One region of the Geodermatophilus maliterrae genome, then DNA from elsewhere that is predicted to be linked to it. Evidence: riboswitches for the same ligand, from Rfam matches in the RefSeq annotation. Region 1 holds a riboswitch; each other region holds the start of a gene.
The links. A riboswitch is a leader RNA that binds a small molecule or an ion and turns the genes downstream of it on or off. The one in region 1 is predicted to bind cyclic di-AMP.
Positions count from the first base shown of each region.

Region 2: it holds a riboswitch for cyclic di-AMP, as region 1 does, so the genes downstream of both, ABQ292_RS21765 (transglycosylase family protein) here and ABQ292_RS22415 (aggregation-promoting factor C-terminal-like domain-containing protein) in region 1, are expected to answer to the same signal.
Region 3: it holds a riboswitch for cyclic di-AMP, as region 1 does, so the genes downstream of both, ABQ292_RS04865 (transglycosylase family protein) here and ABQ292_RS22415 (aggregation-promoting factor C-terminal-like domain-containing protein) in region 1, are expected to answer to the same signal.
Region 4: it holds a riboswitch for cyclic di-AMP, as region 1 does, so the genes downstream of both, ABQ292_RS15335 (C40 family peptidase) here and ABQ292_RS22415 (aggregation-promoting factor C-terminal-like domain-containing protein) in region 1, are expected to answer to the same signal.

Region 1 is NZ_JBFNXQ010000106.1:9,661-15,086, forward strand. Features, by position in the region: gene ABQ292_RS22395 (FAD-dependent monooxygenase) at 1-229, shown strand, start outside; gene ABQ292_RS22400 (cytochrome P450 family protein) at 315-1,595, shown strand; gene ABQ292_RS22405 (TcmI family type II polyketide cyclase) at 1,592-2,446, shown strand; gene ABQ292_RS22410 (VOC family protein) at 2,475-2,900, shown strand; cyclic di-AMP (ydaO/yuaA leader) riboswitch at 3,181-3,336, shown strand; gene ABQ292_RS22415 (aggregation-promoting factor C-terminal-like domain-containing protein) at 3,572-4,186, shown strand; gene ABQ292_RS22420 (EAL domain-containing protein) at 4,351-5,426, shown strand, end outside.
Region 2 is NZ_JBFNXQ010000099.1:5,820-11,245, reverse strand. Features, by position in the region: gene treZ (malto-oligosyltrehalose trehalohydrolase) at 1-1,405, opposite strand, end outside; gene ABQ292_RS21765 (transglycosylase family protein) at 1,522-2,166, opposite strand; cyclic di-AMP (ydaO/yuaA leader) riboswitch at 2,170-2,299, opposite strand; gene treY (malto-oligosyltrehalose synthase) at 2,553-4,904, opposite strand; gene glgX (glycogen debranching protein GlgX) at 4,907-5,426, opposite strand, start outside.
Region 3 is NZ_JBFNXQ010000009.1:20,685-26,110, reverse strand. Features, by position in the region: gene ABQ292_RS04875 (carbon starvation CstA family protein) at 1-1,811, shown strand, start outside; gene ABQ292_RS04870 (CstA-like transporter-associated (seleno)protein) at 1,808-2,014, shown strand; gene ABQ292_RS04865 (transglycosylase family protein) at 2,081-3,256, opposite strand; cyclic di-AMP (ydaO/yuaA leader) riboswitch at 3,259-3,418, opposite strand; gene ABQ292_RS04860 (hypothetical protein) at 3,741-4,139, shown strand; gene ABQ292_RS04855 (GAF domain-containing SpoIIE family protein phosphatase) at 4,175-5,426, opposite strand, start outside.
Region 4 is NZ_JBFNXQ010000048.1:29,144-34,569, reverse strand. Features, by position in the region: gene ABQ292_RS15345 (NlpC/P60 family protein) at 1-1,097, shown strand, start outside; gene ABQ292_RS15340 (hypothetical protein) at 1,208-1,531, shown strand; cyclic di-AMP (ydaO/yuaA leader) riboswitch at 1,714-1,894, shown strand; gene ABQ292_RS15335 (C40 family peptidase) at 2,037-3,122, shown strand; gene ABQ292_RS15330 (M48 family metalloprotease) at 3,261-4,526, shown strand; gene ABQ292_RS15325 (glycosyltransferase family 4 protein) at 4,523-5,426, shown strand, end outside.

The DNA of each region.
Region 1 (5,426 bases):
CGAGGTCGACGCCTACCTGGTGGCCGACCCCGGCGCCCGCCTGCCGCTGCTGGTCGACCTGCCGGTGGTCCGCGACGCCGACCGGGCGTTCGCGGCCACCTACGGCGTGGACGGCGCGGGGACGGCGGCCTACCTCGTCCGCCCCGACGGCCACGTCGGCTTCCGCACCCGCCCGGTGAGCGAGACCGCGCTCCTCGACCACCTCGCCGGGGTGTTCGCCGCCCAGTGACCACCGGCCCGGACGCGCACCGGGCCCACCTCCCGCGCTGCCGCAGCGGCAGCGCTCCGGACCCACCGCACCCCCAGGGGGACCCATGACACAGACCGCACAACCGGCTCCGGGCACGGCGGACGACGTCGTCCCCGGCGCAGAGATCTACACCCCGGAGTTCCGCGCCGACCCCTACCCCGTCTACGCCCGCCTGCGCGCGGAACGCCCGGTCGTGAAGGTGCGGACGCCGCGGTTCGACTCCTTCCTCGTCACCCGCTACGAGGACGCCCGTCAGGCGCTGTCGGACACCCGGCTGTCCAAGGACCTGTACCGCGCCGGCGACACCTACCTGGCGGTGTTCGGCGAGAAGGCGCGGCAGATCAACACCAACATGCTCAACTCCGACCCGCCGGAGCACAGCCGGCTGCGCCGCCTGGTCACCCAGGCGTTCACCCCCCGGCGCATCGAGGCGATGCGCCCGCGGGTGGAGGCCATCGTCGAGGGGCTGCTCGACCGGATGGCGCCGCACGGGCACACCGAGTTCGTCGACGAGTTCGCCCTGCGGCTGCCGCTGGCCGTCATCGGCGACCTGCTCGGCATCCCCGAGGCCGACCACGAGGAGATCCTGGCCGGCACCCAGGTCATCCGGACCGTCGGCACCGGCGGGCGCAGCCCCCAGGAGGACCGGGCGGCGATCGGGCAGGCCCAGTCGCGGCTGCACGCCTACTTCACCGGCCTGGTCGCGTCCAAGCGCCAGCAGCCCGGCGACGACCTGGTCAGTGCCCTGATCGCCGCCCGTGACGGGGACGGCCGGCTGTCGGAGGCCGAGCTGGTGTCCAGCGCCTTCCTGCTGCTGTTCGCCGGGTACCAGACGACGTCGGACTTCCTCGGCAACGCCGTCGTCGCACTGCTGACCCACCCCGAGGAGCTGGCCGAGCTGCTGGCCGACCCCTCCCGGATCCCGGACGCCGTCGAGGAGCTGCTGCGCTTCGACGGGTCGGTACCGGTGTCGAGCTTCCGCTTCGCCACCGAGGACCTGGAGATCGGCGGGGTCCGGATCCCCGAGGGCTCGATCGTCACCATCGTGCTCAGCGCGGCCAACCACGACCCGGCACTGGTCCCCGACCCGGACGAGCTCGACCTGAGCCGGGGCCCCACCTCGCACCTGGCCTTCGGCCACGGCATCCACTACTGCCTGGGCACCGCCCTGGCCCGTCTGGAGGCGACGACCGCGCTGCGGCGCATCCTCGTCCGCCTCCCCGACCTGCGCCTCGACGTCCCCGTCGAGGACCTGCAGTGGCTCCCGGCCGCCTCGGCCTTCCGCGGGCTGCTCGAGCTGCCGCTGCGCTTCACCCCCACCCCCGTGTCTGGAGGCACGAGATGACCCAGACGACCCCATCCGGCACCCCGTCGACCACCCCGGGGGCCCAGCCCTCGGCCGACCCCGCGGCCGACGCCTCGACGACGCCCACGGAAGTGCCCTGGGCGAACGACACGGTCGAGTTCACGAACACGGTCTCGACGCCCGCGAGCTGGTCCTCGGCCACGTGGCGCCCGTTCCGCAACGTCATCGTCTGCCGGATGGCCCCCGGCAGCGAGGACAAGGTCGGGCCGGTGTTCGCCTACTACGACCGGACCACCCGGCCGCAGGACCTCGGCGTCGTCGGCCGGGCCCTGCTCTCGTACGAGGGCCTGTACCTGCACGTCATCGAGCGCAAGGAGGACCCGGAGGTCTCCGGGCAGCGCCGCGGCCTGCCGGCGTTCCAGGCGATCGCCGAGGCCATCGCCCCGTACGTGACGCCCTACCCCAGCTACTGGGAGAACCCGTCGCACTCCGTGGCGAAGCAGTTCTACAGCTGGGTGCCCGAGGGCGAGGTCTCCCCCGACCGGGAGATGACCGTCATCGTCCAGCGGATGAAGCCGGGCAGCGAGGCCGACATCGCCCGGGTGTTCGCCGAGTCCGACGCGGGTCCGCTGCCGACGGAGACGGGCGTGACCGGCCGCTGGCTGTACTCGATGGAGGACGTCTTCGTGCACCTCCTGGAGCAGGACCGGGTCAAGGCGGCGGCCGTGCGGCAGAACCACGAGTCGATGCGGCCGGCCTTCGCCAAGGTCATGGCGGACCTCGCTCCCTACGTCAGCCCGTACCGCCCGGAGACGTGGCAGAGCCCGCGCGACTCGGTGGCCCGGGTGTTCCACCGCTGGACGGCTCCGGACTGGAAGCCGGGGGACTGACGCTGCCGACGACGAGGGAGGACGCCCCATGAGCCTGCGCAGGATCGCGTTGATCACCTACTGGGCCGAGGACGTGGCCGCGGCCGTGGCGTGGTACACGGAGTTCCTGGGCTCGGGACCCCGCTTCACCCGACCCGGTCCCGACGGGCGGCTGGGCTACGCCGCGTTCGCGATCGGCGAGGGGGCCCGGCTGGCGATCGCGGCCCGCGCCTCCGCCCCGCCCGGCGCGGCGCTGGAACCGGGTGGTGCGGTCGGGCACTGGGACGTCGACGACCTCGACGCCGTCCTCGAGAAGCTCTCGTCGATGGGCGCCAAGGAGTACATCCCGCCCACGCCGCACGGGCCGACGGTCAGCGCGGCCGTCGTCGACCCCTTCGGCAACGTGGTCGGCCTCGCCTCCGACCAGCACCCCGACGTCGAGTTCCGCCGGGGAGATCCGGGCCGGCCCGGGTGACACCGGGCTCCTGCCGCCTCCTCCGCCGGGGGAGGCGGCGGGAGACGCCGGCCTCAGCGCCGGTACGCACGCGACCGCCGGGACCCCAGGTCCCGGCGGTCGCCGCGCGTCGGGGTACCGATGGTCGCAGAGGGTGACGATCCGAACGCGATTCAGCGCGTGGCGTCGGCCCGTCGTCCCGTGCGTCAACCCGTTTCAGGTCACGAAGTTGTCACGGACCGGTCCCGTCCATACCGTTTCGGCGTCCGGCCGGGCGTCTCGCCTCCGTCCCGGGGGCTCCTGCCGGATGCCGCCGAATCGCGTCCACACCGTGGGCGCGAGCCGGGGACCCACCTGCACCACCGGGGTGAGTCCCGCTCCCGGCCCTCCGGGAGCGGGTAGGGCACTCCCAGCCCGAACCCGTCAGCTCACCTGGTAGGCGGCTCAGGGAGAACGGAGTCACAACCGCGCCCGGGGCATGGCCCCCGCGCGTCCAGGTCCGGGACCGTCGCGCTCCCGCCTGCCCACCTCTGCACGCACCAGCCGTCGCACGGCGTCGCCAGCCGGACCCGAGGTCCGGTCGATGCCGCACGCCCGGCTGCCGAGCCCTGCCCACCCGGCCTCGTGCCGCAGCTCATCCCGACCGCCGCGGTGCCGTTCCACGGCGACCGCGCCTCCAGGAGGACGTCTCCATGCACGCACACACCGATGTCGAGAACACCCAGCACACCCCCGGCGACGCGCGGCCGCGTCGCCGCGTCCTGCACCTGCTGACCGCCACGGGGGCCATGACCCTCGCGCTCACCTTCGGTGGGCAGGCGGTCGCCCAGGCCGACGAGTGGAACCCCGGCGACCGGGGCTCCACCGGGCAGTGGGGCGGGGACCGGGACCGCGGCGCGCCGGCACCCGAGGAAGCGGCTGCGCCCGCTCCCGAGGCGGCACCGGCTCCCGCGCCGGCACCGGCTCCCGCGCCGGCTCCCGCACCCGCACCCGCGCCCGCACCCGCCGCCACGGGGGAGCAGTCGTACAAGGACCACGCGCTGAACGGGCTCGGGGGCGACAGCACCCAGTTCGGCTGCCTCGACCAGCTCTGGGAGGCGGAGAGCGGGTGGAACCCGAACGCGCAGAACCCCACCAGCACCGCCTACGGCATCGCCCAGTTCCTCGACTCCACGTGGGCGAGCACCGGCATCGCCAAGACGTCGGACCCGTACCGGCAGGTCGACGCCGGGCTGATCTACATCGAGAACCGCTACGGCAGCGCCTGCGCGGCCTGGGACTTCCACCAGGCCAACAACTGGTACTGATCCCCTGACCGCCGTGGGCCCCTCTCAGCAGCGGGAGCGGCCCCCGGCGTCCACCCCGACCGGGTGGGTGACCCCGGGGACGCCTCATCCCTCCGGGTGGGACCGTTCCAGTCGTGCGGCTCCGGCGTCGAGATAGGTGTGACACCCCGGACGGGAGCACACCGATGGCCAGGAAGCGCACCGACGCCGAGCAGCAGGTCGCCGACCTGCTGCGGACGGCGCGGAAGTCACTGCACATGCCCGTGGCGTTCCTGACGCGCATGGACGGCACCACCCAGCACCTGGAGGTCGTCGACACCCGGGTGCCGGTGCTCGTCCAGGAGGGCGCGGAGGTCGCCCAGGAGACGTCGTTCTGCCAGAAGATCCTCGACGGGGAGCTGCCCGCCGTCATCGACGACGTGAGGAAGCACCCGCTGGCGATGTCGCTGCCCTCAGCGCGCATCCCGCGGATCCGCAGCTACGTCTCGACGCCGGTCACGCTGTCGGACGGCAGCCTCTACGGCACCTTCTGCGCCTTCGGCTTCACCTCCGACAAGGAGCTCAACCAGCGCGACGAGGCCCTGATGAAGGTCCTGGCATCGGCCGCCTCGGTCATCATCGAGCCCCAGCTGCGCGCCCAGCAGCGCCGCGACGCCATCGACGGCCGGCTCGACCCGCTGGTCGCCTCCGGCGGCCCGACCGTCGTCCTGCAGCCGATCGTCGACCTGGCCACCGGGAACCGCGTCGGCGCCGAGGCGCTCAGCCGCTTCCCGGCCGACTGGGGCAAGGGCCCCGACGTCGTCTTCGAGGAAGCGCACAGCATTGGCCGCGGGCACGAGGTGGAGCTGCTGGCCCTGCGCCGCGCCGCCGAGCACCTGGCCACGGTCGACGGCTACGTGGCCATGAACGTCTCGCCGCAGACCCTGCTGACGCCCGAGTTCTCCGCGCTGCTGCACACCCTGCCGCTGCCGCGGGTGCTCCTCGAGCTCTCGGAGCACGACCCGGTCGAGGACTACGACGCGCTGAGCAGTGCCCTGCTGCCCTTCCGTGCCGCCGGGATGCGGCTGGCCATCGACGACGTCGGCGCCGGGTTCTCCTCGCTGCGGCACATCGTGGTGACCGACCCCGACGTCATCAAGATGGACCGCAGCATCGTCAGCGGCCTGCACACCGACCCGGTGCTCCACAAGCTGGTCGAGTCGCTGGTGACCTTCGGCCACGGCTGCGGCGTCACCGTGGTCGCCGAGGGCATCGAGACCGC
Region 2 (5,426 bases), on a different contig from region 1:
CCTGCGGGTCGGGCACCTCGTCGGCGTCCCAGCCGTGCTCGGCGAACTCGCCCTTGCGGCCCTGCGCCGTCGCCCGGCCGATCTCCGGGTCGGTGTGGCTGGTGAAGAACTGCCACGGCGTCGAGGCGCCCCACTCCTCGCCCATGAACAGCATCGGGGTGAACGGGCTGGTCAGCACCAGCGTCGCACCGACGGCGAGCAGGCCGGGGGAGAGGGACGCCGAGACCCGGTCACCGACGGCGCGGTTGCCGATCTGGTCGTGGTCCTGCAGGTAGCCGAGGAACTTCCAGCCCGGCAGCCGCGCGGTGTCCACCGGCCGGCCGTGGTGGCGGCGGCGGAAGCTCGACCAGGCGCCGTCGTGGAAGAACGCGCCGGTCAGCGTCCTGGCCAGCCCGGCGAGCCCGGCGTCGGCGAAGTCGCGGTAGTAGCCCTGGCCCTCGCCGGTGAGCGTGGCGTGCAGCGCGTGGTGGAAGTCGTCGCTCCACTGCCCGGTCATGCCCAGGCCGCCGGCCGCTCGCGGGGTCACCGTGCGCGGGTCGTTGAGGTCGCTCTCGGCGATCAGCGTGAGCGGCCGGCCCTCGGCCACCGACAGCCGGTCGACCTCGCGGGCCAGCTCCTCGAGCACGTGGGTGGCCCGCTCGTCGACCAGCGCGTGGACGGCGTCGAGCCGCAGCCCGTCGACGTGCATGTCGCGCAGCCACATCAGCGCGTTGTCGACGATGTAGCGGCGGACCTCGTCGGAGTCCGGGCCCGACAGGTTGACCGACTCGCCCCAGGTGTTGGCGCCGCCCTCGGCGAAGATCGGCATGTAGAGGGGCAGGTAGTTCCCGGACGGGCCGAGGTGGTTGTAGACGACGTCCTGGACGACGCCGAGGCCGCGCTGGTGGCAGGCGTCGACGAAGCGCTGGTAGGCCGCCGGGCCGCCGTAGCTCTCCTGCACCGTGTACCAGAGGACGCCGTCGTAGCCCCAGTTGTGCGTGCCGTCGAAGCCGTTGACCGGCAGCAGCTCGACGAAGTCGACGCCGAGGTCGACCAGGTGGTCCAGCCGCGTGATCGCGGCGTCCAGCGTGCCCTCGGGGGTGAAGGTGCCGACGTGCACCTCGTAGACGACGCCGCCGGCCAGCGGGCGCCCGGTCCACGCACGGTCGCCCCACGCGTACGCGGCCGGGTCGAAGCGGCGGGAGAGGCCGTGCACGCCCTCGGGCTGGCGCCGCGAGCGCGGGTCGGGACGGGGGGTGTCGTCCTCGCCGAGCAGGTAGCCGTAGTCGGCCTCCGGTGCGGCCTCGACCTCGGCCCGCCACCAGCCGGCGTCGTCCCGGCGCATCTCGTGCACCGACCCGTCGACCTGCAGGCGGACCCGCTCGGGGACCGGCGCCCAGACGGCGAACTCGACGGGTGCGGACATGCAGGGGCCTCCAGGAGTCGGCGGGGTGACCGGGGAGGTGTGCCCACCCGGGTTGCGGTCAACCCCGGGGCGGTACGGCAGCCGGGGGGAGGAGCTCCCCCCGGCTGCCGTGCGGCTCACGGGAGCTGCAGCACCTGACCGACGTGGATGCGGTTCGGGTTGCCGACCGAGTCGCGGTTGGCCGCGAACAGCGCCCGCCAGCCCCCGTCGACGCCGTGCGCGTGGGCGATCCTGCCCAGCGTGTCACCGCGCTCGACGGTGTGGGAGTCGCCCCCGGCCTCCGCCGGAGCGGCGGCCGGAGCGGGAGCCGGAGCCGCCGCCGGGGCCGGGGCAGGGGCGGGCGCCGCGGCCGGGGCCGCGCCGGCCTCGGGCGCGGACGGGTCGAGGGCCTTGCCGCAGCTGGGCCAGGCACCCGGGCCCTGCACGTCGAGCGTGCGCTCGGCGACGGCGATCTGCTGCGCCTTGCTCGCCAGGTCGGCGCGCGGGGCGTGGTCGAGGCCGCCGAAGGCCGCCCAGGTGCTCTGGCTGAACTGCAGGCCGCCGTAGTAGCCGTTGCCGGTGTTGATGCTCCAGTTGCCACTGGACTCGCACTGGGCGACGGCGTCCCAGTCGTTGGGCGCGGCCGCGGAGGCCGGGCCGGCGAGGACGCCGATCGAGGTGGCCGCGATGCCGACGGTGACGGCGGTGCGGCGGGCCAGCGTGGCCATCCGCTGCGGCGTCGAGGCGCGCCGGCGACCGGTGACGGACGTGGACGAGGACATGGCTGTACTCCGATCCGCCGCCTGCGAGGTGAGCTGTCGGGTTCGGAGCGATCGGTGCCCCGGCCGCACGACGTGCGGCTTCACCCCGAGACGGTGCTGCCTGGCCCCCGTGGCACGGCGGCGACCGTCGAAGTGGGTCCCCCACCCCCGTCCTGGCGGTGCAGGAGGAACGGACGCCGACGGACGGGGTTGGGCGGATCGGCTCCGGCGCCCGGCTCTCTGTCGGCCGGGTGCGCGGGCAAAGGTAACGGCCGGGTCACGGCGGGGCACGTCGCGCCCCAGGGGTCCCGGGCGTGTCGGCCCGCGTCGGCCCGGAGGGCCGTCCGCGTCACCGCTGGTCACACCGCCGCGGGCGGGCGTCCTCCCGCGGCGGTGTGACCTCGACCTCAGTCGCGGACCAGCAGGGCCACCGGCAGCCGGGCCAGGAGCTCGCCCACCGGCGTGCCGCCGGCGTCGGAGACGACGCGCGCGCCGGTGAGGACGTCGCGCCAGGCGCCGGTCGGCAGGGCCAGCGCGGTGTCGCCCCAGCCGGCGGCGGCCAGGCCGACCGGCAGGCGGGTCGCCACGGTCACCGCGCCGTCCTGCCCCTCGGCGCCCCGGTCGAAGGCGACCACGTGACCGGCGGCCGACCCGGTGACCTCGACCGGGCGGTAGCCGGCGAACAGCTCCGGGGAGTCCCGGCGCAACCGCAGCACCCGGGAGACGACGAGCAGCTTGGCCGCGCCGGTGTCGTCGACGGGGGGCACCTCCCCGCCGTCGAGCCGGGCCAGCAGCTCCCGGCGCCGGTCGTAGTCGACCGGGCGGCGGTTGTCCGGGTCGACCAGCGAGCGGTCCTCCAGCTCGGTGCCCTGGTAGACGTCGGGGACGCCGGGCATCGTGAGCTGCAGCAGCTTCTGCGCCAGCGCGTTGGACCGCCCGGCCGGGCCGGTGCGGGCGACGAACTCCTCGACCTCGGCGTTGGTCGTCGCGTCGTCGTAGGCGGCGTCGACCAGTGCGTGCAGCCGGGTCTCGAACGCCTCGTCGACGTCGGTCCAGGTGGTCGAGGTGCCGGCCTCGCGGGCGGCCTTCTCGGCGTAGGCGTGCGCCCGCTCGCGCGCCAGCGGCCAGGCGCCCACCAGGTTCTGCCAGACCAGGTGGGCCAGCGGCCGGTCGGACAGCGGGTGCCGGGACAGCCACCGCCGCACGAGCTCCGCCCACTCGGTCGGCACCTCGGCGAGGACGGCCAGGCGGGCCCGGGTGTCCTCGCTGCGCTTGGTGTCGTGGGTGGTCAGCGTGGTCATCGACTCGGGCCTGCGCGCGACCCGGCGGCCCTGCGCCTCGTGGAACTCCTCGACCGTGCTGCCGAAGCGGGCCGGGTCGCCGCCCACCTCGTTGAGCACCACGAACCGCGCCCAGCGGTAGTAGGCGCTGTCCTCGACGCCCTTGGCCATCACCGGGCCGCTCGTCTGCTCGAAGCGGGTGGCCGCCTCGGTGCCGGCCTGCGACAGCACCGAGTGCAGCGCGTCCACGGCCGCGACCAGGTCGGGCCGGCGGTCCCGGACGGTGGACACCGCGGCGTCGAGGTGCCCGCGCCCGTCGGGCAGGTAGCTGCGGTAGACGCCGAAGGTGGCCAGCAGCTCGGCCAGCGCCTCGGTCTGCTGCGCGCGGTCGACGCCCGGCAGTTCGCCGATCACCCGCACCAGGCGGGCGACCTCCGAGCCGAGGATCCCGTCGGTCACCTCGCGCTTGCAGTCGTGGACCAGCTGCGCGTAGTCGACCTCGCGCCCGGACAGCTCGGTGTCCAGCGCGGTCAGCGCCGCCTCGCCGGCCGGGTCCACCAGGACGTCGTCGACCTCGGCGAGCGCGTCGTAGCCGGTGGTGCCGGCCGTCGCCCAGCTCTCCGGCAGGTCCTCGCCCGGCTCGAGGATCTTCTCCACCACGGTCCAGCGCCCGCCGGAGGCCTCGGCCAGCCGGTCGAGGTAGCCCTTCGGGTCGGCCAGGCCGTCGGGGTGGTCGATCCGCAGCCCGTCGACGGCGCCCTGCGAGACCAGTCGCAGCACCAGCTCGTGGGTGGCGTCGAAGACCTCGGGGTCCTCGACCCGCAGCCCGGCGAGGGTGTTGATCGCGAAGAACCGCCGGTAGTTCAGGTCGGTGTCCGCGCGCCGCCAGTCCACCAGCTCGTAGTGCTGCCGGTCGTGCACCTCCTGCGGGGTGCCCTCGCCGGTGCCCGGTGCGACGGGGAAGCGGTTGTCGTAGTAGCGCAGCTCCGGACCGTCGGGGGTGTCGACGACCTCCAGCTTCTCGACGTCGTCGGCCGACCCGAGCACCGGGATGCGCACCCGGCCGCCACCGAAGTCCCAGTCGACGTCGAACGCCGACGCGTGCGCGCTGTCGCGGCCGTGCCGCAGCACGTCCCACCACCACGGCGCCTCGGCGGGATCGGCCACGCCCATGTGGTTGGGCACCAGGTCGAGCACCAGGCCCAGCCCGTGCTCGTGCAGCGCCGCCACCAGGCGGTCGAAGCCGGCCTGCCCGCCGCGCGACTCGTCGACGTGCGCGTGGTCGACCGTGTCGTAGCCGTGCGTGCTGCCCTCGGCGCTGCGCAGCAGCGGTGAGGTGTAGGCGTGGCTGACCCCGAGGTCGGCGAGGTAGCCGGCCACGGCCGCGGCGTCGTCCAGCGTGAAGTCGGCGGTGACCTGCAGCCGGTAGGTCGCCGTCGGGACGTCGCGGCGCCGGTCCGCGCCGAGCGGCTCGCTCACCGTCACGACCGTCGAGGGGCGCTGAGCACGACCATCGAGCGGTCCCGCACGGTGATCGTCTCGCCCGGCTTGAGCTGCGTCGGCTCGACCTCGCCCAGCTCGGCGGTGTCCACCACGACGGTCCAGGCCGCGGCGTACTCCTCGGCGGGCAGGGTGAAGTCCATCGGCTCGTGCGAGGCGTTGAACGCCAGGTAGAAGTGGTCGTCGACGACGTCCTCGCCGCGCTCGTCGGTCGACCGGATGCCGTGCCCGTTGAGGTACATCGCGATCGACTTGGCGAAGCCGGCGTCCCAGTCGTCCTCGGTCATGAGGTCGCCGCCGGGCGTCAGCCAGGCGATGTCCTGCACCGGGGCGCCCGCCTCGCGCCGGACCGGCCGGCCGTGGAAGAAGCGGCGACGGCGGAACGTCGGGTGCTCGACGCGCAGCCGGGTGACCAGCTTGGTGAACTCGAGCAGTCCCTCGTCCACCTCGTCCCAGTGGATCCAGGTCAGCGGCGAGTCCTGGCAGTAGCCGTTGTTGTTG
Region 3 (5,426 bases), on a different contig from region 1:
TCGGCGTCATCTTCGCCGGCGCCGTCCAGGACATGGTCGTCATGTTCTTCTCGATGCGCCGCAACGGGAAGAGCCTCGGCCAGATGGTCCGCGAGGAGATCGGGATCGTGGGCGGCATCGCGGCGCTCATCGCCGTCTTCGCCATCATGATCATCATCTTGGCGGTGCTCGCGCTCATCGTCGTCAACGCACTCGCCGAGTCGCCGTGGGGCGTGTTCTCCATCGCCCTGACCATCCCCATCGCCCTCTTCATGGGTGTCTACCTGCGCACGATCCGTCCGGGACGGGTGCTGGAGGCCACCGCCATCGGCGTCGTCCTCCTGCTGGCGGCGGTCATCGGCGGCGGCTACGTCGAGGAGATGGGACTGGCCGAGACGCTGACGCTGTCGAAGGAGTGGCTGGTCCTCGCCCTCGTCGTCTACGGGTTCGTCGCCTCCGTGCTGCCGGTGTGGCTGCTGCTCACCCCCCGCGACTACCTGTCGACGTTCATGAAGGTCGGCGTGATCGTGCTGCTCGCCATCGGTCTGCTGCTCGCCCGGCCGGTGCTGCAGGCCGAGGCGGTGACCGACTTCGCCCGGGAGGGGACCGGCCCCGTCTTCGCCGGGTCGCTGTTCCCGTTCGTCTTCATCACCATCGCCTGCGGCGCACTGTCCGGCTTCCACGCGCTGATCTCGTCCGGGACGACGCCGAAGATGGTGGCCAAGGAGAGCCAGGTCCGCCTCATCGGCTACGGCGGCATGTTGATGGAGTCCTTCGTCGCCATCAGCGCGCTCATCGCCGCCGTCGTCATCGACCAGGGTCTGTACTTCGCGATGAACGCCCCGGCCGGTGTGACGGGCGGCACCCCGGAGACGGCGGCGGCCTACGTCAGCGGGCTGGGGTTCCCCACCTCGGCGGAGGATCTCGCCGCGGCCTCGGCGGCGGTGCAGGAACCGAGCCTGATCTCGCGCACCGGCGGTGCGCCGACCCTGGCCGTGGGCATCGCCAACATCCTGTCCCAGGCGTTCGGCACCGGGATGGCGGCCTTCTGGTACCACTTCGCGATCATGTTCGAGGCGCTGTTCATCCTGACCGCCGTCGACGCCGGCACGCGGGTCGGGCGGTTCATGCTCCAGGACACGATCGGCAACGTCTGGAAGCGCTTCGGTGACCTGTCGTGGCGGCCCGCGAACATCATGGCCAGTGCGGCGGTGGTCGGGCTGTGGGGCTACATCCTCTACGTCGGGGTGACCGACCCCCTGGGCGGCGTGAACCAGCTCTTCCCGCTGTTCGGCATCGCCAACCAGCTGCTGGCCGCGATCGCGCTGACCCTGGTGACGGTGCTGCTGATCAAGCACGGGAAGGTGCGCTACGCCTGGGTCACCGCCATCCCGCTGGCCTGGGACCTCACGGTGACGATGACGGCGAGCTGGCAGAAGGTGTTCTCGGGCGACCCGAGGGTCGGCTACTTCACGCAGCGCCAGCTCTACGCCGATGCCCTGGAGCGAGGCGAACTGCTGGCTCCGGCGCAGGACGTCGACCAGATGGAGCAGGTCGTCTACAACTCGACGCTGAACGGGGTGCTGCAGGCGGTGTTCGCGCTGCTGACCCTGGTCGTGGTCGTCAACTCGGTCGTCGTGATCGCCCGCGCCCTGCGGGCCGGCGGGCCGGTCCCCACCACCGAGGAGCCGGCCGTGCCGTCGTCCATCGTGGAGCCGTCGGGGCTGTTCGCCACCGCGGAGGAGAAGCGCGTGATGGCCGAGCAGGAGCGGATGGTCGGCGCGGGTGCGCGGGGCCAGGGCACCTTCACGGAGGAGGGTCCGTCCCGGTGACCGCCGCCTGGACCGTCCGCGAGGCCGCCGTCCGGACCTGGCGCGGGGTGCGCTGGTACCTGCGCGAGTGCAGCGGGGAGGCGCGCTGGGACGACCACCTGCGGCACTGCGCCGAGCACGGCCACGAGCCGATGAGCCGGCGGGAGTTCGAGCGGCGGCGCGCCGACGAGCGGGAGCGCAACCCCGTCAGCCGCTGCTGCTGAACCGGACGACCGCGGCCCCCTGCCCACGGGTGTGGGCAGGGGGCCGCGGTCCGTGGGCCCGGTGGCTCAGGCCGCGTAGTTCACGTGCACGTGGTCGAAGTGGTTGGCCGTGACGCTGCCGCGGTCCTCCATCTGCTTCCAGGAGCCGGTCGGCGAGCTGAGGATCTGCTGCTCCCAGATGACGTAGTCCACGCCGAGCTCGTCCCAGTGGTCGATGTGGTACTGGACGATCGCGTCGCCGAGGGCGGCGTCGGTCAGGACCATGTAGTCCAGCGCCAGGCCGGAGGGGTGGCCCTTGGGGTCGACGGCGCTGGCGCGGGTGCCGCCGAGGGTGATCGAGCCGGCGCCCGGCACGGCTGCGACGACGGCGTCCGCCGCGGCCTGGACCTGCGGCTGGACACTGCCGGCGCTGTTGGTGATGCGCGCGACGGCGGCAGCGGCCGTCTGGACGACGGGGGCCGACGTGGTCGACGGGGCCGACGTGCCGGCGGTCGTCGTCGTGGCGGCGGGGGCCGCCTCGGCCGGAGCGGCGGGGGCCGGCTGCGCCGGAGCGGCCTGCTCGGCCCCGGAGGTGGTCAGCACCAGTCCCGGCGTGAGGCTGTTCGGGTTGCTGCCGATGACGTCGACGTTGCGCTGGTACAGCTCGCGCCACGACTCGCTGTGGGCGGCGGCGATCTCGCGCAGCGTGTCGCCCCGCTCGACCGTGTAGTCGCCCCCCGCGGCGTGGCGGCCGTAGGTGTCGGCGCGGTCCCGGTCGCCGCGGTCGCCCGCGTCGTCCTGGCCGGTCGCCGGGGCGGCGACCGGCTGCTCGGCGGCGGCCGGCTGCTCGGCGGCGGGCGCCGGCGCGGACGTCCCGGCGGCGGCCGGGGTGGTGCCCTCGGTCAGTCGCGCCCCGCAGGTCGGCCAGGCGCCGATGCCCTGCCCGGCGAGGACGTTCTCGGCGATCGCGACCTGCTGGGCGGGGGTCGCCAGGTCGGCGCGGGGCGCGAGCTCGGTGCCCCCGTAGCCGGCCCAGGTCGCCTGGCTGAACTGCAGCCCGCCGTAGTAGCCGTTGCCGGTGTTGATGCTCCAGTTCCCGCCCGACTCGCACTGGGCGACGCCGGTCCAGTCGTGGGTGGGAGCGGCGGCCGCCGCCGGGGAGCCGAGGACACCGAGCCCGACGGCGGTGGCGCCGGCTGCGACGGGGGCCTTGGCGAGGACCTTCTTGGTGCGGACGTAGCGGGGTGCGCGGTGCTTGGCCATGAGTGGTCTCCGATCACCGCCGGCGAGGTGAGCTGTCGGGTTCGGGCGATCGGTGCCCGGCCGCGGGACGCGGCTTCACCCCGAGGCGCGCAGGCCGCAGGGCCGTGGCGCGCCGTGGACGTGGGTCCCCCACCCCTGCCCTGGGATCGGTGGAAGGCAGCCGGTGGGCAGGGTTTGGCGGTCCGGCGCCGCGCTCCCTTTAGCTGAGCGCAGCCAAGAAGCTACGTTCCGTCATGTCAGTTGTCGCCGTGACGCCGGTCACACCCGGGTCCCCCGGATCGCCGTCGGCGCGGCGTGACTGGTCAGCGGTCCGTCCGCGATCGGGTGCGTGGCGCAGGCCACGTCCACTGGACCGGCCCGGACACGCTTCGTCCCACGTGCCCCAGGAGTGTCCCGGCGCCCCAACGGGGGTCAGGTCGGGTGGGCGCGGTGCCGACTCTGAGAGCACGTTCCCGAGGCCCGCGGGCCCGTCCGAGGAGTGCCCATGCCGTCGTCCCACGACCCGAGCCGCCGCCTGACCGAGCTGCGCGCCGGCATGTCCGTCCTGACCAGTGCCGCCGCCGACCTCGGCGTCGGCAGCCAGACCGAGGTCCGCGTGCTGGCCGACGGCCGGCTCTGGCTGGCCGAGCAGCAGGTCGCGGTGAGCGCCGCCGACGTCTACCAGGCCGCCCGCGGGCTGGTCGCCGCCCAGCTCGACGCCATCGCGCAGGTCTCCGGCCAGCCGGTCGAGGACCACGCGTTGGCGTGGCTGGTGACGCTGCAGACCAACGAGGTCATGGTCGGCCTCGAGGACGAGGCCGCCGCCTTCGACGCCGCCCTCGACGCCCCGGCTCTCGACGGCCCCGCCTTCGACACCGCCGCGCTGGAGGACGACGCCGCCTGACGCGCTCCCGGGGCGGCGCGCGGTGGTGCCGGCACTCAGGGCAGCACGTTCGGACCCGCGTGCGCCGGGCGCGGCTGCTCCTCGGAGTAGGGGCGGATGGCGATCAGGGCGACGTCGTCGGCCGCCCCGCCCTCCGGGATCAGCGTGGCGACGATGCGGTCGCACAGGCCCTCGAGGTCGAGGTCCGTGCTCCCGGCGAGCAGCGCGGTCAGCCGCGCCATGCCGCTGTCGAGGTCGCGGACGGCCGGACGCGCGGGCCCGCCGACGGAGGGGGACGGTCCCGGGGGCGTCCCGGGGGCGGGATCGTGCTGCTCCAGCAGCCCGTCCGTGTAGAGCAGCAGGGTGGACCGCACCGGCAGGGTCAGCTGGTGCTCCGGCCGGGGCCGGTGCGGGTCGACCCCCAGGGGGAAGCCCACCCGGTCGGTGAGGACGTCGACCCTGCCGTCCGGGTGCAGCAGCAGCGGTGGCGGGTGGCCGGCCGAGCTCCAGGTGATCGACCGGTCGACGGCCGGGCGGTCGGCGTGGAAGCGCTGGACCCGGGCGACCAGGGCGGTGGCGAACACGTCGTGCCCGAGGGTGTCGCTGGCGACGTCGACGGCGGTGAGGACCTCGGCCGGACCGGCCGTCCCGGTGTGACCGGCCATCCGCAGCATGGTGCGCAGCTGGCCCATCGTGGCCGCGGCCGTGATGTCGTGACCGGCGACGTCGCCGATGACCAGGCTGGTGGTGCGCGCGGCGTCGAGGTAGGCGTCGTACCAGTCCCCGCCGACCAGCTGCGCGTCCTCGGCGGGCAGGTAGCGGGAGGCCAGCTGCAGGTGGTCCGGTTGGGGGAGCAGCGGGGGCAGCAGCGCCCGCTGCATGGTCTCCGAGACCGCCTTCTCGAAGGAGGCGACCCGCGCGGTCTCGACCACCAGGCCCGCGCGGGTCATCAGCGCGGTGACCAGCTCGCGCTCGCGCTCGCCGTAGGGCGGCGCGCCCCGCAGGCGGCCGACGGTGAGGACCGCGACCACCTCGCCGCGGCGGATCACCGGCGCGACGAGCGCGCTGCGCACGTCCAGCAGGCGGACCGCGTCCTGCTGGGCGGCGGTCAGGCCCGCCGCCTCCGGCAGGTCGATCAGCTCCACCTGCCCGGTGACCGCGACGTGTCCCGGGCCGGTGGCCTCGCCGACGCGGCGGCCGGCGCGGTCGATCCACGCGCGCAGGGCCGGCAGCGCCGCCGGGTCGCGGTGCTGGGACGCCACCGGCAGGAGGCCGCCGTCGCGGCCGACGGTGCACACGTAGGCGAAG
Region 4 (5,426 bases), on a different contig from region 1:
AGCTGGCCCAGCTGCAGCGGGAGCAGGTCGACGTCGACGTGCAGACGGCGGCCAACTGGCGGGCCCACCTCGACCGGCTGGGCGCGGCAGGGGTGCAGCCGCCGCCGGCGGCGGCCCTGCTCGACCCGGTGGCCGGCCTGCCGGCCGGGCTGGCGCCGGTCGGCGCGGCCGACGGGGGCGCCCAGCCGGGTGCCGCGCAGCTGCCCCGCCAGCCGACGTCGCTGCTCGTGCTGCCCGCGGAGACGGTCACGGCGGTCACCGCGGCGATGGACGCCCTGGGCAGGCCCTACGCCCCGGGGACGGCCGGCCCGGACTCCTGGGACTGCGGCTCGCTGGTCTCCTCGGTCTACGGCGCCGCCGGTGTCGACCTGCCCGACGACCAGGCCGGGCTCTACGCCGTCACCACGCCGGTCGACCTCGCCGACGTCCTGCCCGGGGACCTGGTCTTCCTCGGCACGCCGGAGGCCGGTCTGGGCCACGTCGGCATCGCCCTGGACCGGCAGACGATGCTGGCCGCCGACGGCCGGGCCGGAGCGGTCGTCGTCCGGCGGTTGCCCGCCGACCAGGTGCTGCACGTCGGCCGGCCGAGCCTGGGGCCGCGGCCGGAGCAGCCGGCGCCCGGGCCGACCGGGGGCGCACTGCCGGTCGAGTGCGGCAACCCCGTGTACCCGCCGAGCTCCGCCGGCGGCCGTTCCTGGGGCGGCTATCCCAACGGCCTGATCCCGCCGAGCGCGCTGTGCCCGCTGGGCGTGGCCGGCCACGCGCTGCGCTGCGACGCGGCCGCGGCGTGGCGGGCGATGAGCGAGGCGTTCGCCGACGCCTTCGGCGAGCCGGTCTGCATCACCGACTCCTACCGCACCTACGCCGGCCAGGTGCGCCTCTACGGCGAGAAGCCGGCGCTCGCGGCGGTCCCCGGGACCAGCAACCACGGCTGGGGCCTGGCGGTGGACCTGTGCGGCGGCATCGAGACCTTCGGCACCCCGCAGTACGCCTGGATGGTCGCCAACGCCGGCCGCTTCGGCTGGCTGCACCCGACGTGGGCCGACCCGGGCAACGGCCGCGAGGAGCCCTGGCACTGGGAGTACGCGGGCGGCTGAGCCGGGACTGTCGGTGGTCGTCCCTAACGTGCGCGACAACCGACAGGGAGACCGTCCCGACCGCGGCCCGGCAGCGGGCGGCGCGGCCGGGACACCGGAGGGACACGGCCATGCTCATCGACTGCGACACGTGCACCGCGCGCGGTGCCGGCTGCGCCGACTGCGTCGTCACCGCCCTGCTGGGCGCACCGCCGGGGGAGCGGCACACCGAGCCCGTGCTGCTGCCGGTGCCCCCCGTCCCGGCGGCCCGCACGACCGACGACGTCGTCCTCCCGCGACCCGGTGTGGTGGTGGAGTTCGACGACGTCGAGCGGCGCGCCGTCCGGGCCCTCGCCGAGGGCGGCCTGGTGCCGCCGCTGCGCCACCGGCCCTCGACGGCCGGGCGGGACGAGTCGCGCGGCGGGCGTCCGGCGGGGCGTCGCCGCACCGGCTGAGCCGGGCAGGACGGGGACACACCGTGCGCCGCTGTGGACATCTCGCCACGCCCCGGAGTGTCGGGATCGTCCACCGTGCGTCTTCCCACAGTTCCCGGGACCCCCGTTTGTCACAACTGCATCACGTCCGTACTGTGGCCGCCGTTCGGCCGGGTGGTCGTCACCCGATGCGAGGTGGCCTCGGCCGGACACCGCCGAGTCACCGGACGCCGCCCCTGGGCGGGCGCGAGGTGAGCCGGGGACCCACCGCAGCACTGGGGTGAGTTCTCGTGTGCGCCGGAGCTCCTCCGGCGCACGGAGATAGGGCACGTCTTCCCAGCCCGAACCCGTCAGCTAACTCGGTAGGCGGTTGCTGAGGAAGAACGGAGAGCCGCCGCCCGTGGCGACCCCCCGCCCTGCCCTGGGGCATGCGCGCGCACAGTCCACCGCCCGCCGTACCGCCGGTCCCGTCGCCGGCCCGCACCGCCGCCCCCCGCTGCTCCGCCGTCTCGGCCGGGTCGCGCTCGTGGGCGCCACCGCCAGCCTGGTGCTGGCCCTGCTGCCCGGTACCGCGACGGCCGACCCCGAGCAGGCCACCAGTCCCGAGCAGGCCGCCCAGCTCGCCGCCGATGCCGGTCACCGGCTCGAGGTCGTCGCCGAGCAGGTCAACGAGGCCCGCGAGGTGCTCGCCCAGCAGCGGACCGCCGTCGGCGACGCCGACCGGGCGGCCGCCGACGCGCGGGCCGAGCTCGACGCGCTCGACGGGCAGATCCGGCAGGTGGCCCGCACCGCCTACACCGGCGGCGACACCATGCCCGAGCTGGACCTGCTGATGACCAGCGACTCCGCCGAGGACTTCGTCAGCCGGCTGGCCGTGCTCGACCAGATCGCCGGCCACACCACCGACGTCATGGCCGAGGTCGGTGAGGCCGCCGCCGCGGCCACGCAGGCGCGGGCCGACGCCGAGGCCGCCGAGGCCGACGCGCAGCGCACCCTGGAGGACCTGAGCGCCCAGGAGGCGCGGCTCCAGGACGACATCGCCGACTACCAGGAGCAGGTCGCCGCGCTGACCGCCGCCCAGCAGGAGGCGGCGGCAGCCGCGCAGCGGGCCCTGGCCGCGCAGCAGTCCGGCGGCACGGTCGGCCAGAGCGCCCCGGCCCCGGCGGCCCCGGCCGCTCCCGCCGCCCCCGCGGCTCCGGCAGCTCCCGCCGCCCCCGCGGCTCCGGCTGCCCCCGCCGCGGCTCCGGCCGGTGGAGGGAGCACCGCGGCCCAGGGGGCGGTGCAGACGGCGCTGGCGCAGGTCGGCGACGCCTACGTCTGGGGCGCCGGCGGTCCGGACGCCTTCGACTGCTCCGGCCTGACGCAGTACGCCTACGCCGCGGCGGGGGTCAGCCTCCCGCACTCCAGCCGCATGCAGTCGCAGATGGGCACCGCCGTCTCGCGGTCGCAGCTGCAGCCGGGTGACCTGATCTTCTACTACAGCCCGGTCAGCCACGTGTCGATGTACATCGGCAACGGTCAGATGGTGCACGCCTCGACCTCCAGCGAGCCGGTGAAGGCCGTGTCGGTCGACTCCATGGGCGGCATCACCGCCATCCGCCGCGTCGTCTGAACACCCCTCTGCCCCCCTCGACAACGCTCAGGGCGGGGCCGGGCGCGAGGGCCGGCGACCCACCCGGGTCGCCGGCCCTCGCCCCGTCCGGAACGGGGTGGGACCGGAGCCCGGACGACGCCGCCTAGGATCGGCCGGGTGAGCCCTCGCCGGGCCGCCCTGCTGGTCGCGGCCGTGCTCGGTGCCGCGCTCGTGGTCCTCATCGCCGTCCGCACGCCGTGGACCCTGCTGCCCGCGCCGCCCGGTGGCACCACGCCGGTCAGCGCCGACGCGGGGCTGCCGGCCGAGGCCCTCCGGCGGGCCGAGGCCCTCGCCGCCGACATCCGCCCCGCCTCGCTGGCGGGCCTGCTGCTCGGGCTGACCGTCTCCGCCCTGCTGGGTCTCACCCGGCTGGGCAGCCGGCTGGTGACCGCGGTCGCGCGCCCCCTCGGCGGGCGCTGGGTCTGGCAGGTGCTGCTCGGCACGGTCGCCCTGGTCGTGATCGGCCGGCTGGCCACGCTGCCGGTGTCGGCCTACGGCGAGGTGGTGCGGCACCGCTACGGCCTGTCCACCCGCTCGTGGCCGCTGTGGCTGCGCGACGTCGCCGTCTCCACGGCCATCGACGCCGGCCTCACCGCGCTCGGCCTGCTCGTGCTGGTCGCACTGGCCCGGCGGGCGCCGGGCGCCTGGTGGGCGTGGGCGGCGGCCGGGGCGGCCGGGCTCGTGGTGGCGGGCTCCTTCCTCTACCCGGTGGTCATCGAGCCGGCGTTCAACAGCTTCCAGCCGCTGCCGGCCGGGCAGCTGCGCAGCGACCTGCTGGAGCTGGCCGAGGAGAGCGGCACCCCGGTCGACGACGTGCTGGTCGCCGACGCCTCCCGGCGGACGACGTCGCTCAACGCCTACGTCTCCGGCTTCGGCTCCACCCGCCGCGTCGTCCTGTACGACACGCTGCTCGCCGACGTCCCCGACGCCGAGGTCGAGTCGATCGTCGCGCACGAGCTGGGCCACGTGGCCACCGACGACGTCCTCACCGGCACGCTGCTCGGCGCGCTCGGGGCGGCCGGCGCGGTGGCCCTGCTCGGCTGGCTGCTCACCTGGTCGCCGCTGCTGCGACGGGCGGGGGCGGACTCCCCGGGCGACCCGCGCGTGGTCCCGCTGGTCCTGCTGCTCGTCGCCCTGGGCTCGCTGGTGGGCACGCCGGTGCAGAACCTGGTCTCCCGGCACGTGGAGGCGCGCGCCGACCTGCACGCCCTCGACCTCACCGGGGACGCCGCCGCGTTCATCGAGATGCAGCGCAGGCTGGCCGAGACCAACGTGTCCGACCCGAGCCCACCGGCGCCGTGGCAGTGGTTCTTCGGCTCGCACCCGACGGCGGCGCAGCGGATCGCGCTCGCCGAGGACTGGCTGCGGCTGGACGACCGGTGAGCGCCCGGCGGACCCTCGTCGTCACCAACGACTTCCCGCCCCGGCAGGGCGGCATCCAGACCTTCGTCGCCGCGCTGCTCGCCCGTCGTCCGCCGGGATCGCTGGTCGTGCTGGCCTCCCGCTCGCCCGGCTGGGAGGCCCACGACGCCGCGCTGCCGTACGAGGTGGTCCGCCACCCCACCGGGATGCTGCTGCCCACTCCAGGGGTGGCACGCGCGGCGGCCGCCCTGGCCCGGCGGCACGGCTGCCACACCGCGTTCTTCGGCGCCGCGGCCCCCCTGGGCCTGCTCGCGCCGGCGCTCCGCGAGGCCGGGGTGCGCCACCTGGTCGGCGCCACGCACGGCCACGAGACCGGCTGGGTCGCGCTGCCCGGCGCGCGGCAGGTGGTGCGGCGCATCGCCGGCGGGCTGGACGTGCTGACCTACATCAGCGACTACACGCGCAGCCGCCTGGAGCCGGCGCTCGGCGGGCGGGTGCGGCTGGCCCAGCTCTCGCCGGGGGTCGACGTCGACCGGTTCACCCCCGCCGCCGACGGGACGGCGGTGCGCCGGCGGCACGGGCTGGGGGAGGGGCCGGTCGTGGTCTGCGTGTCCCGGCTGGTGGCCCGCAAGGGGCAGGACGTGCTGGTCGCGGCCTGGCCGGCGGTGCTCGCCCGGCACCCCGGCGCGCGGCTGCTGCTGGTCGGCGGTGGTCCCGACGAGGCGCGGCTGCGGCGGGTGGTGGCCGGCCGCGGGCTGGCCGGCTCCGTGGTCCTCACCGGCCCGGTCGCGCCCGCGCACCTGCCGGAGCACTACGCCACGGGCGACGTCTTCGCGATGCCCTGCCGCACGCGGCGCGGCGGCCTGGACGTCGAGGGGCTGGGGATGGTCTACCTGGAGGCCGCCGCGTGCGGGCTGCCGG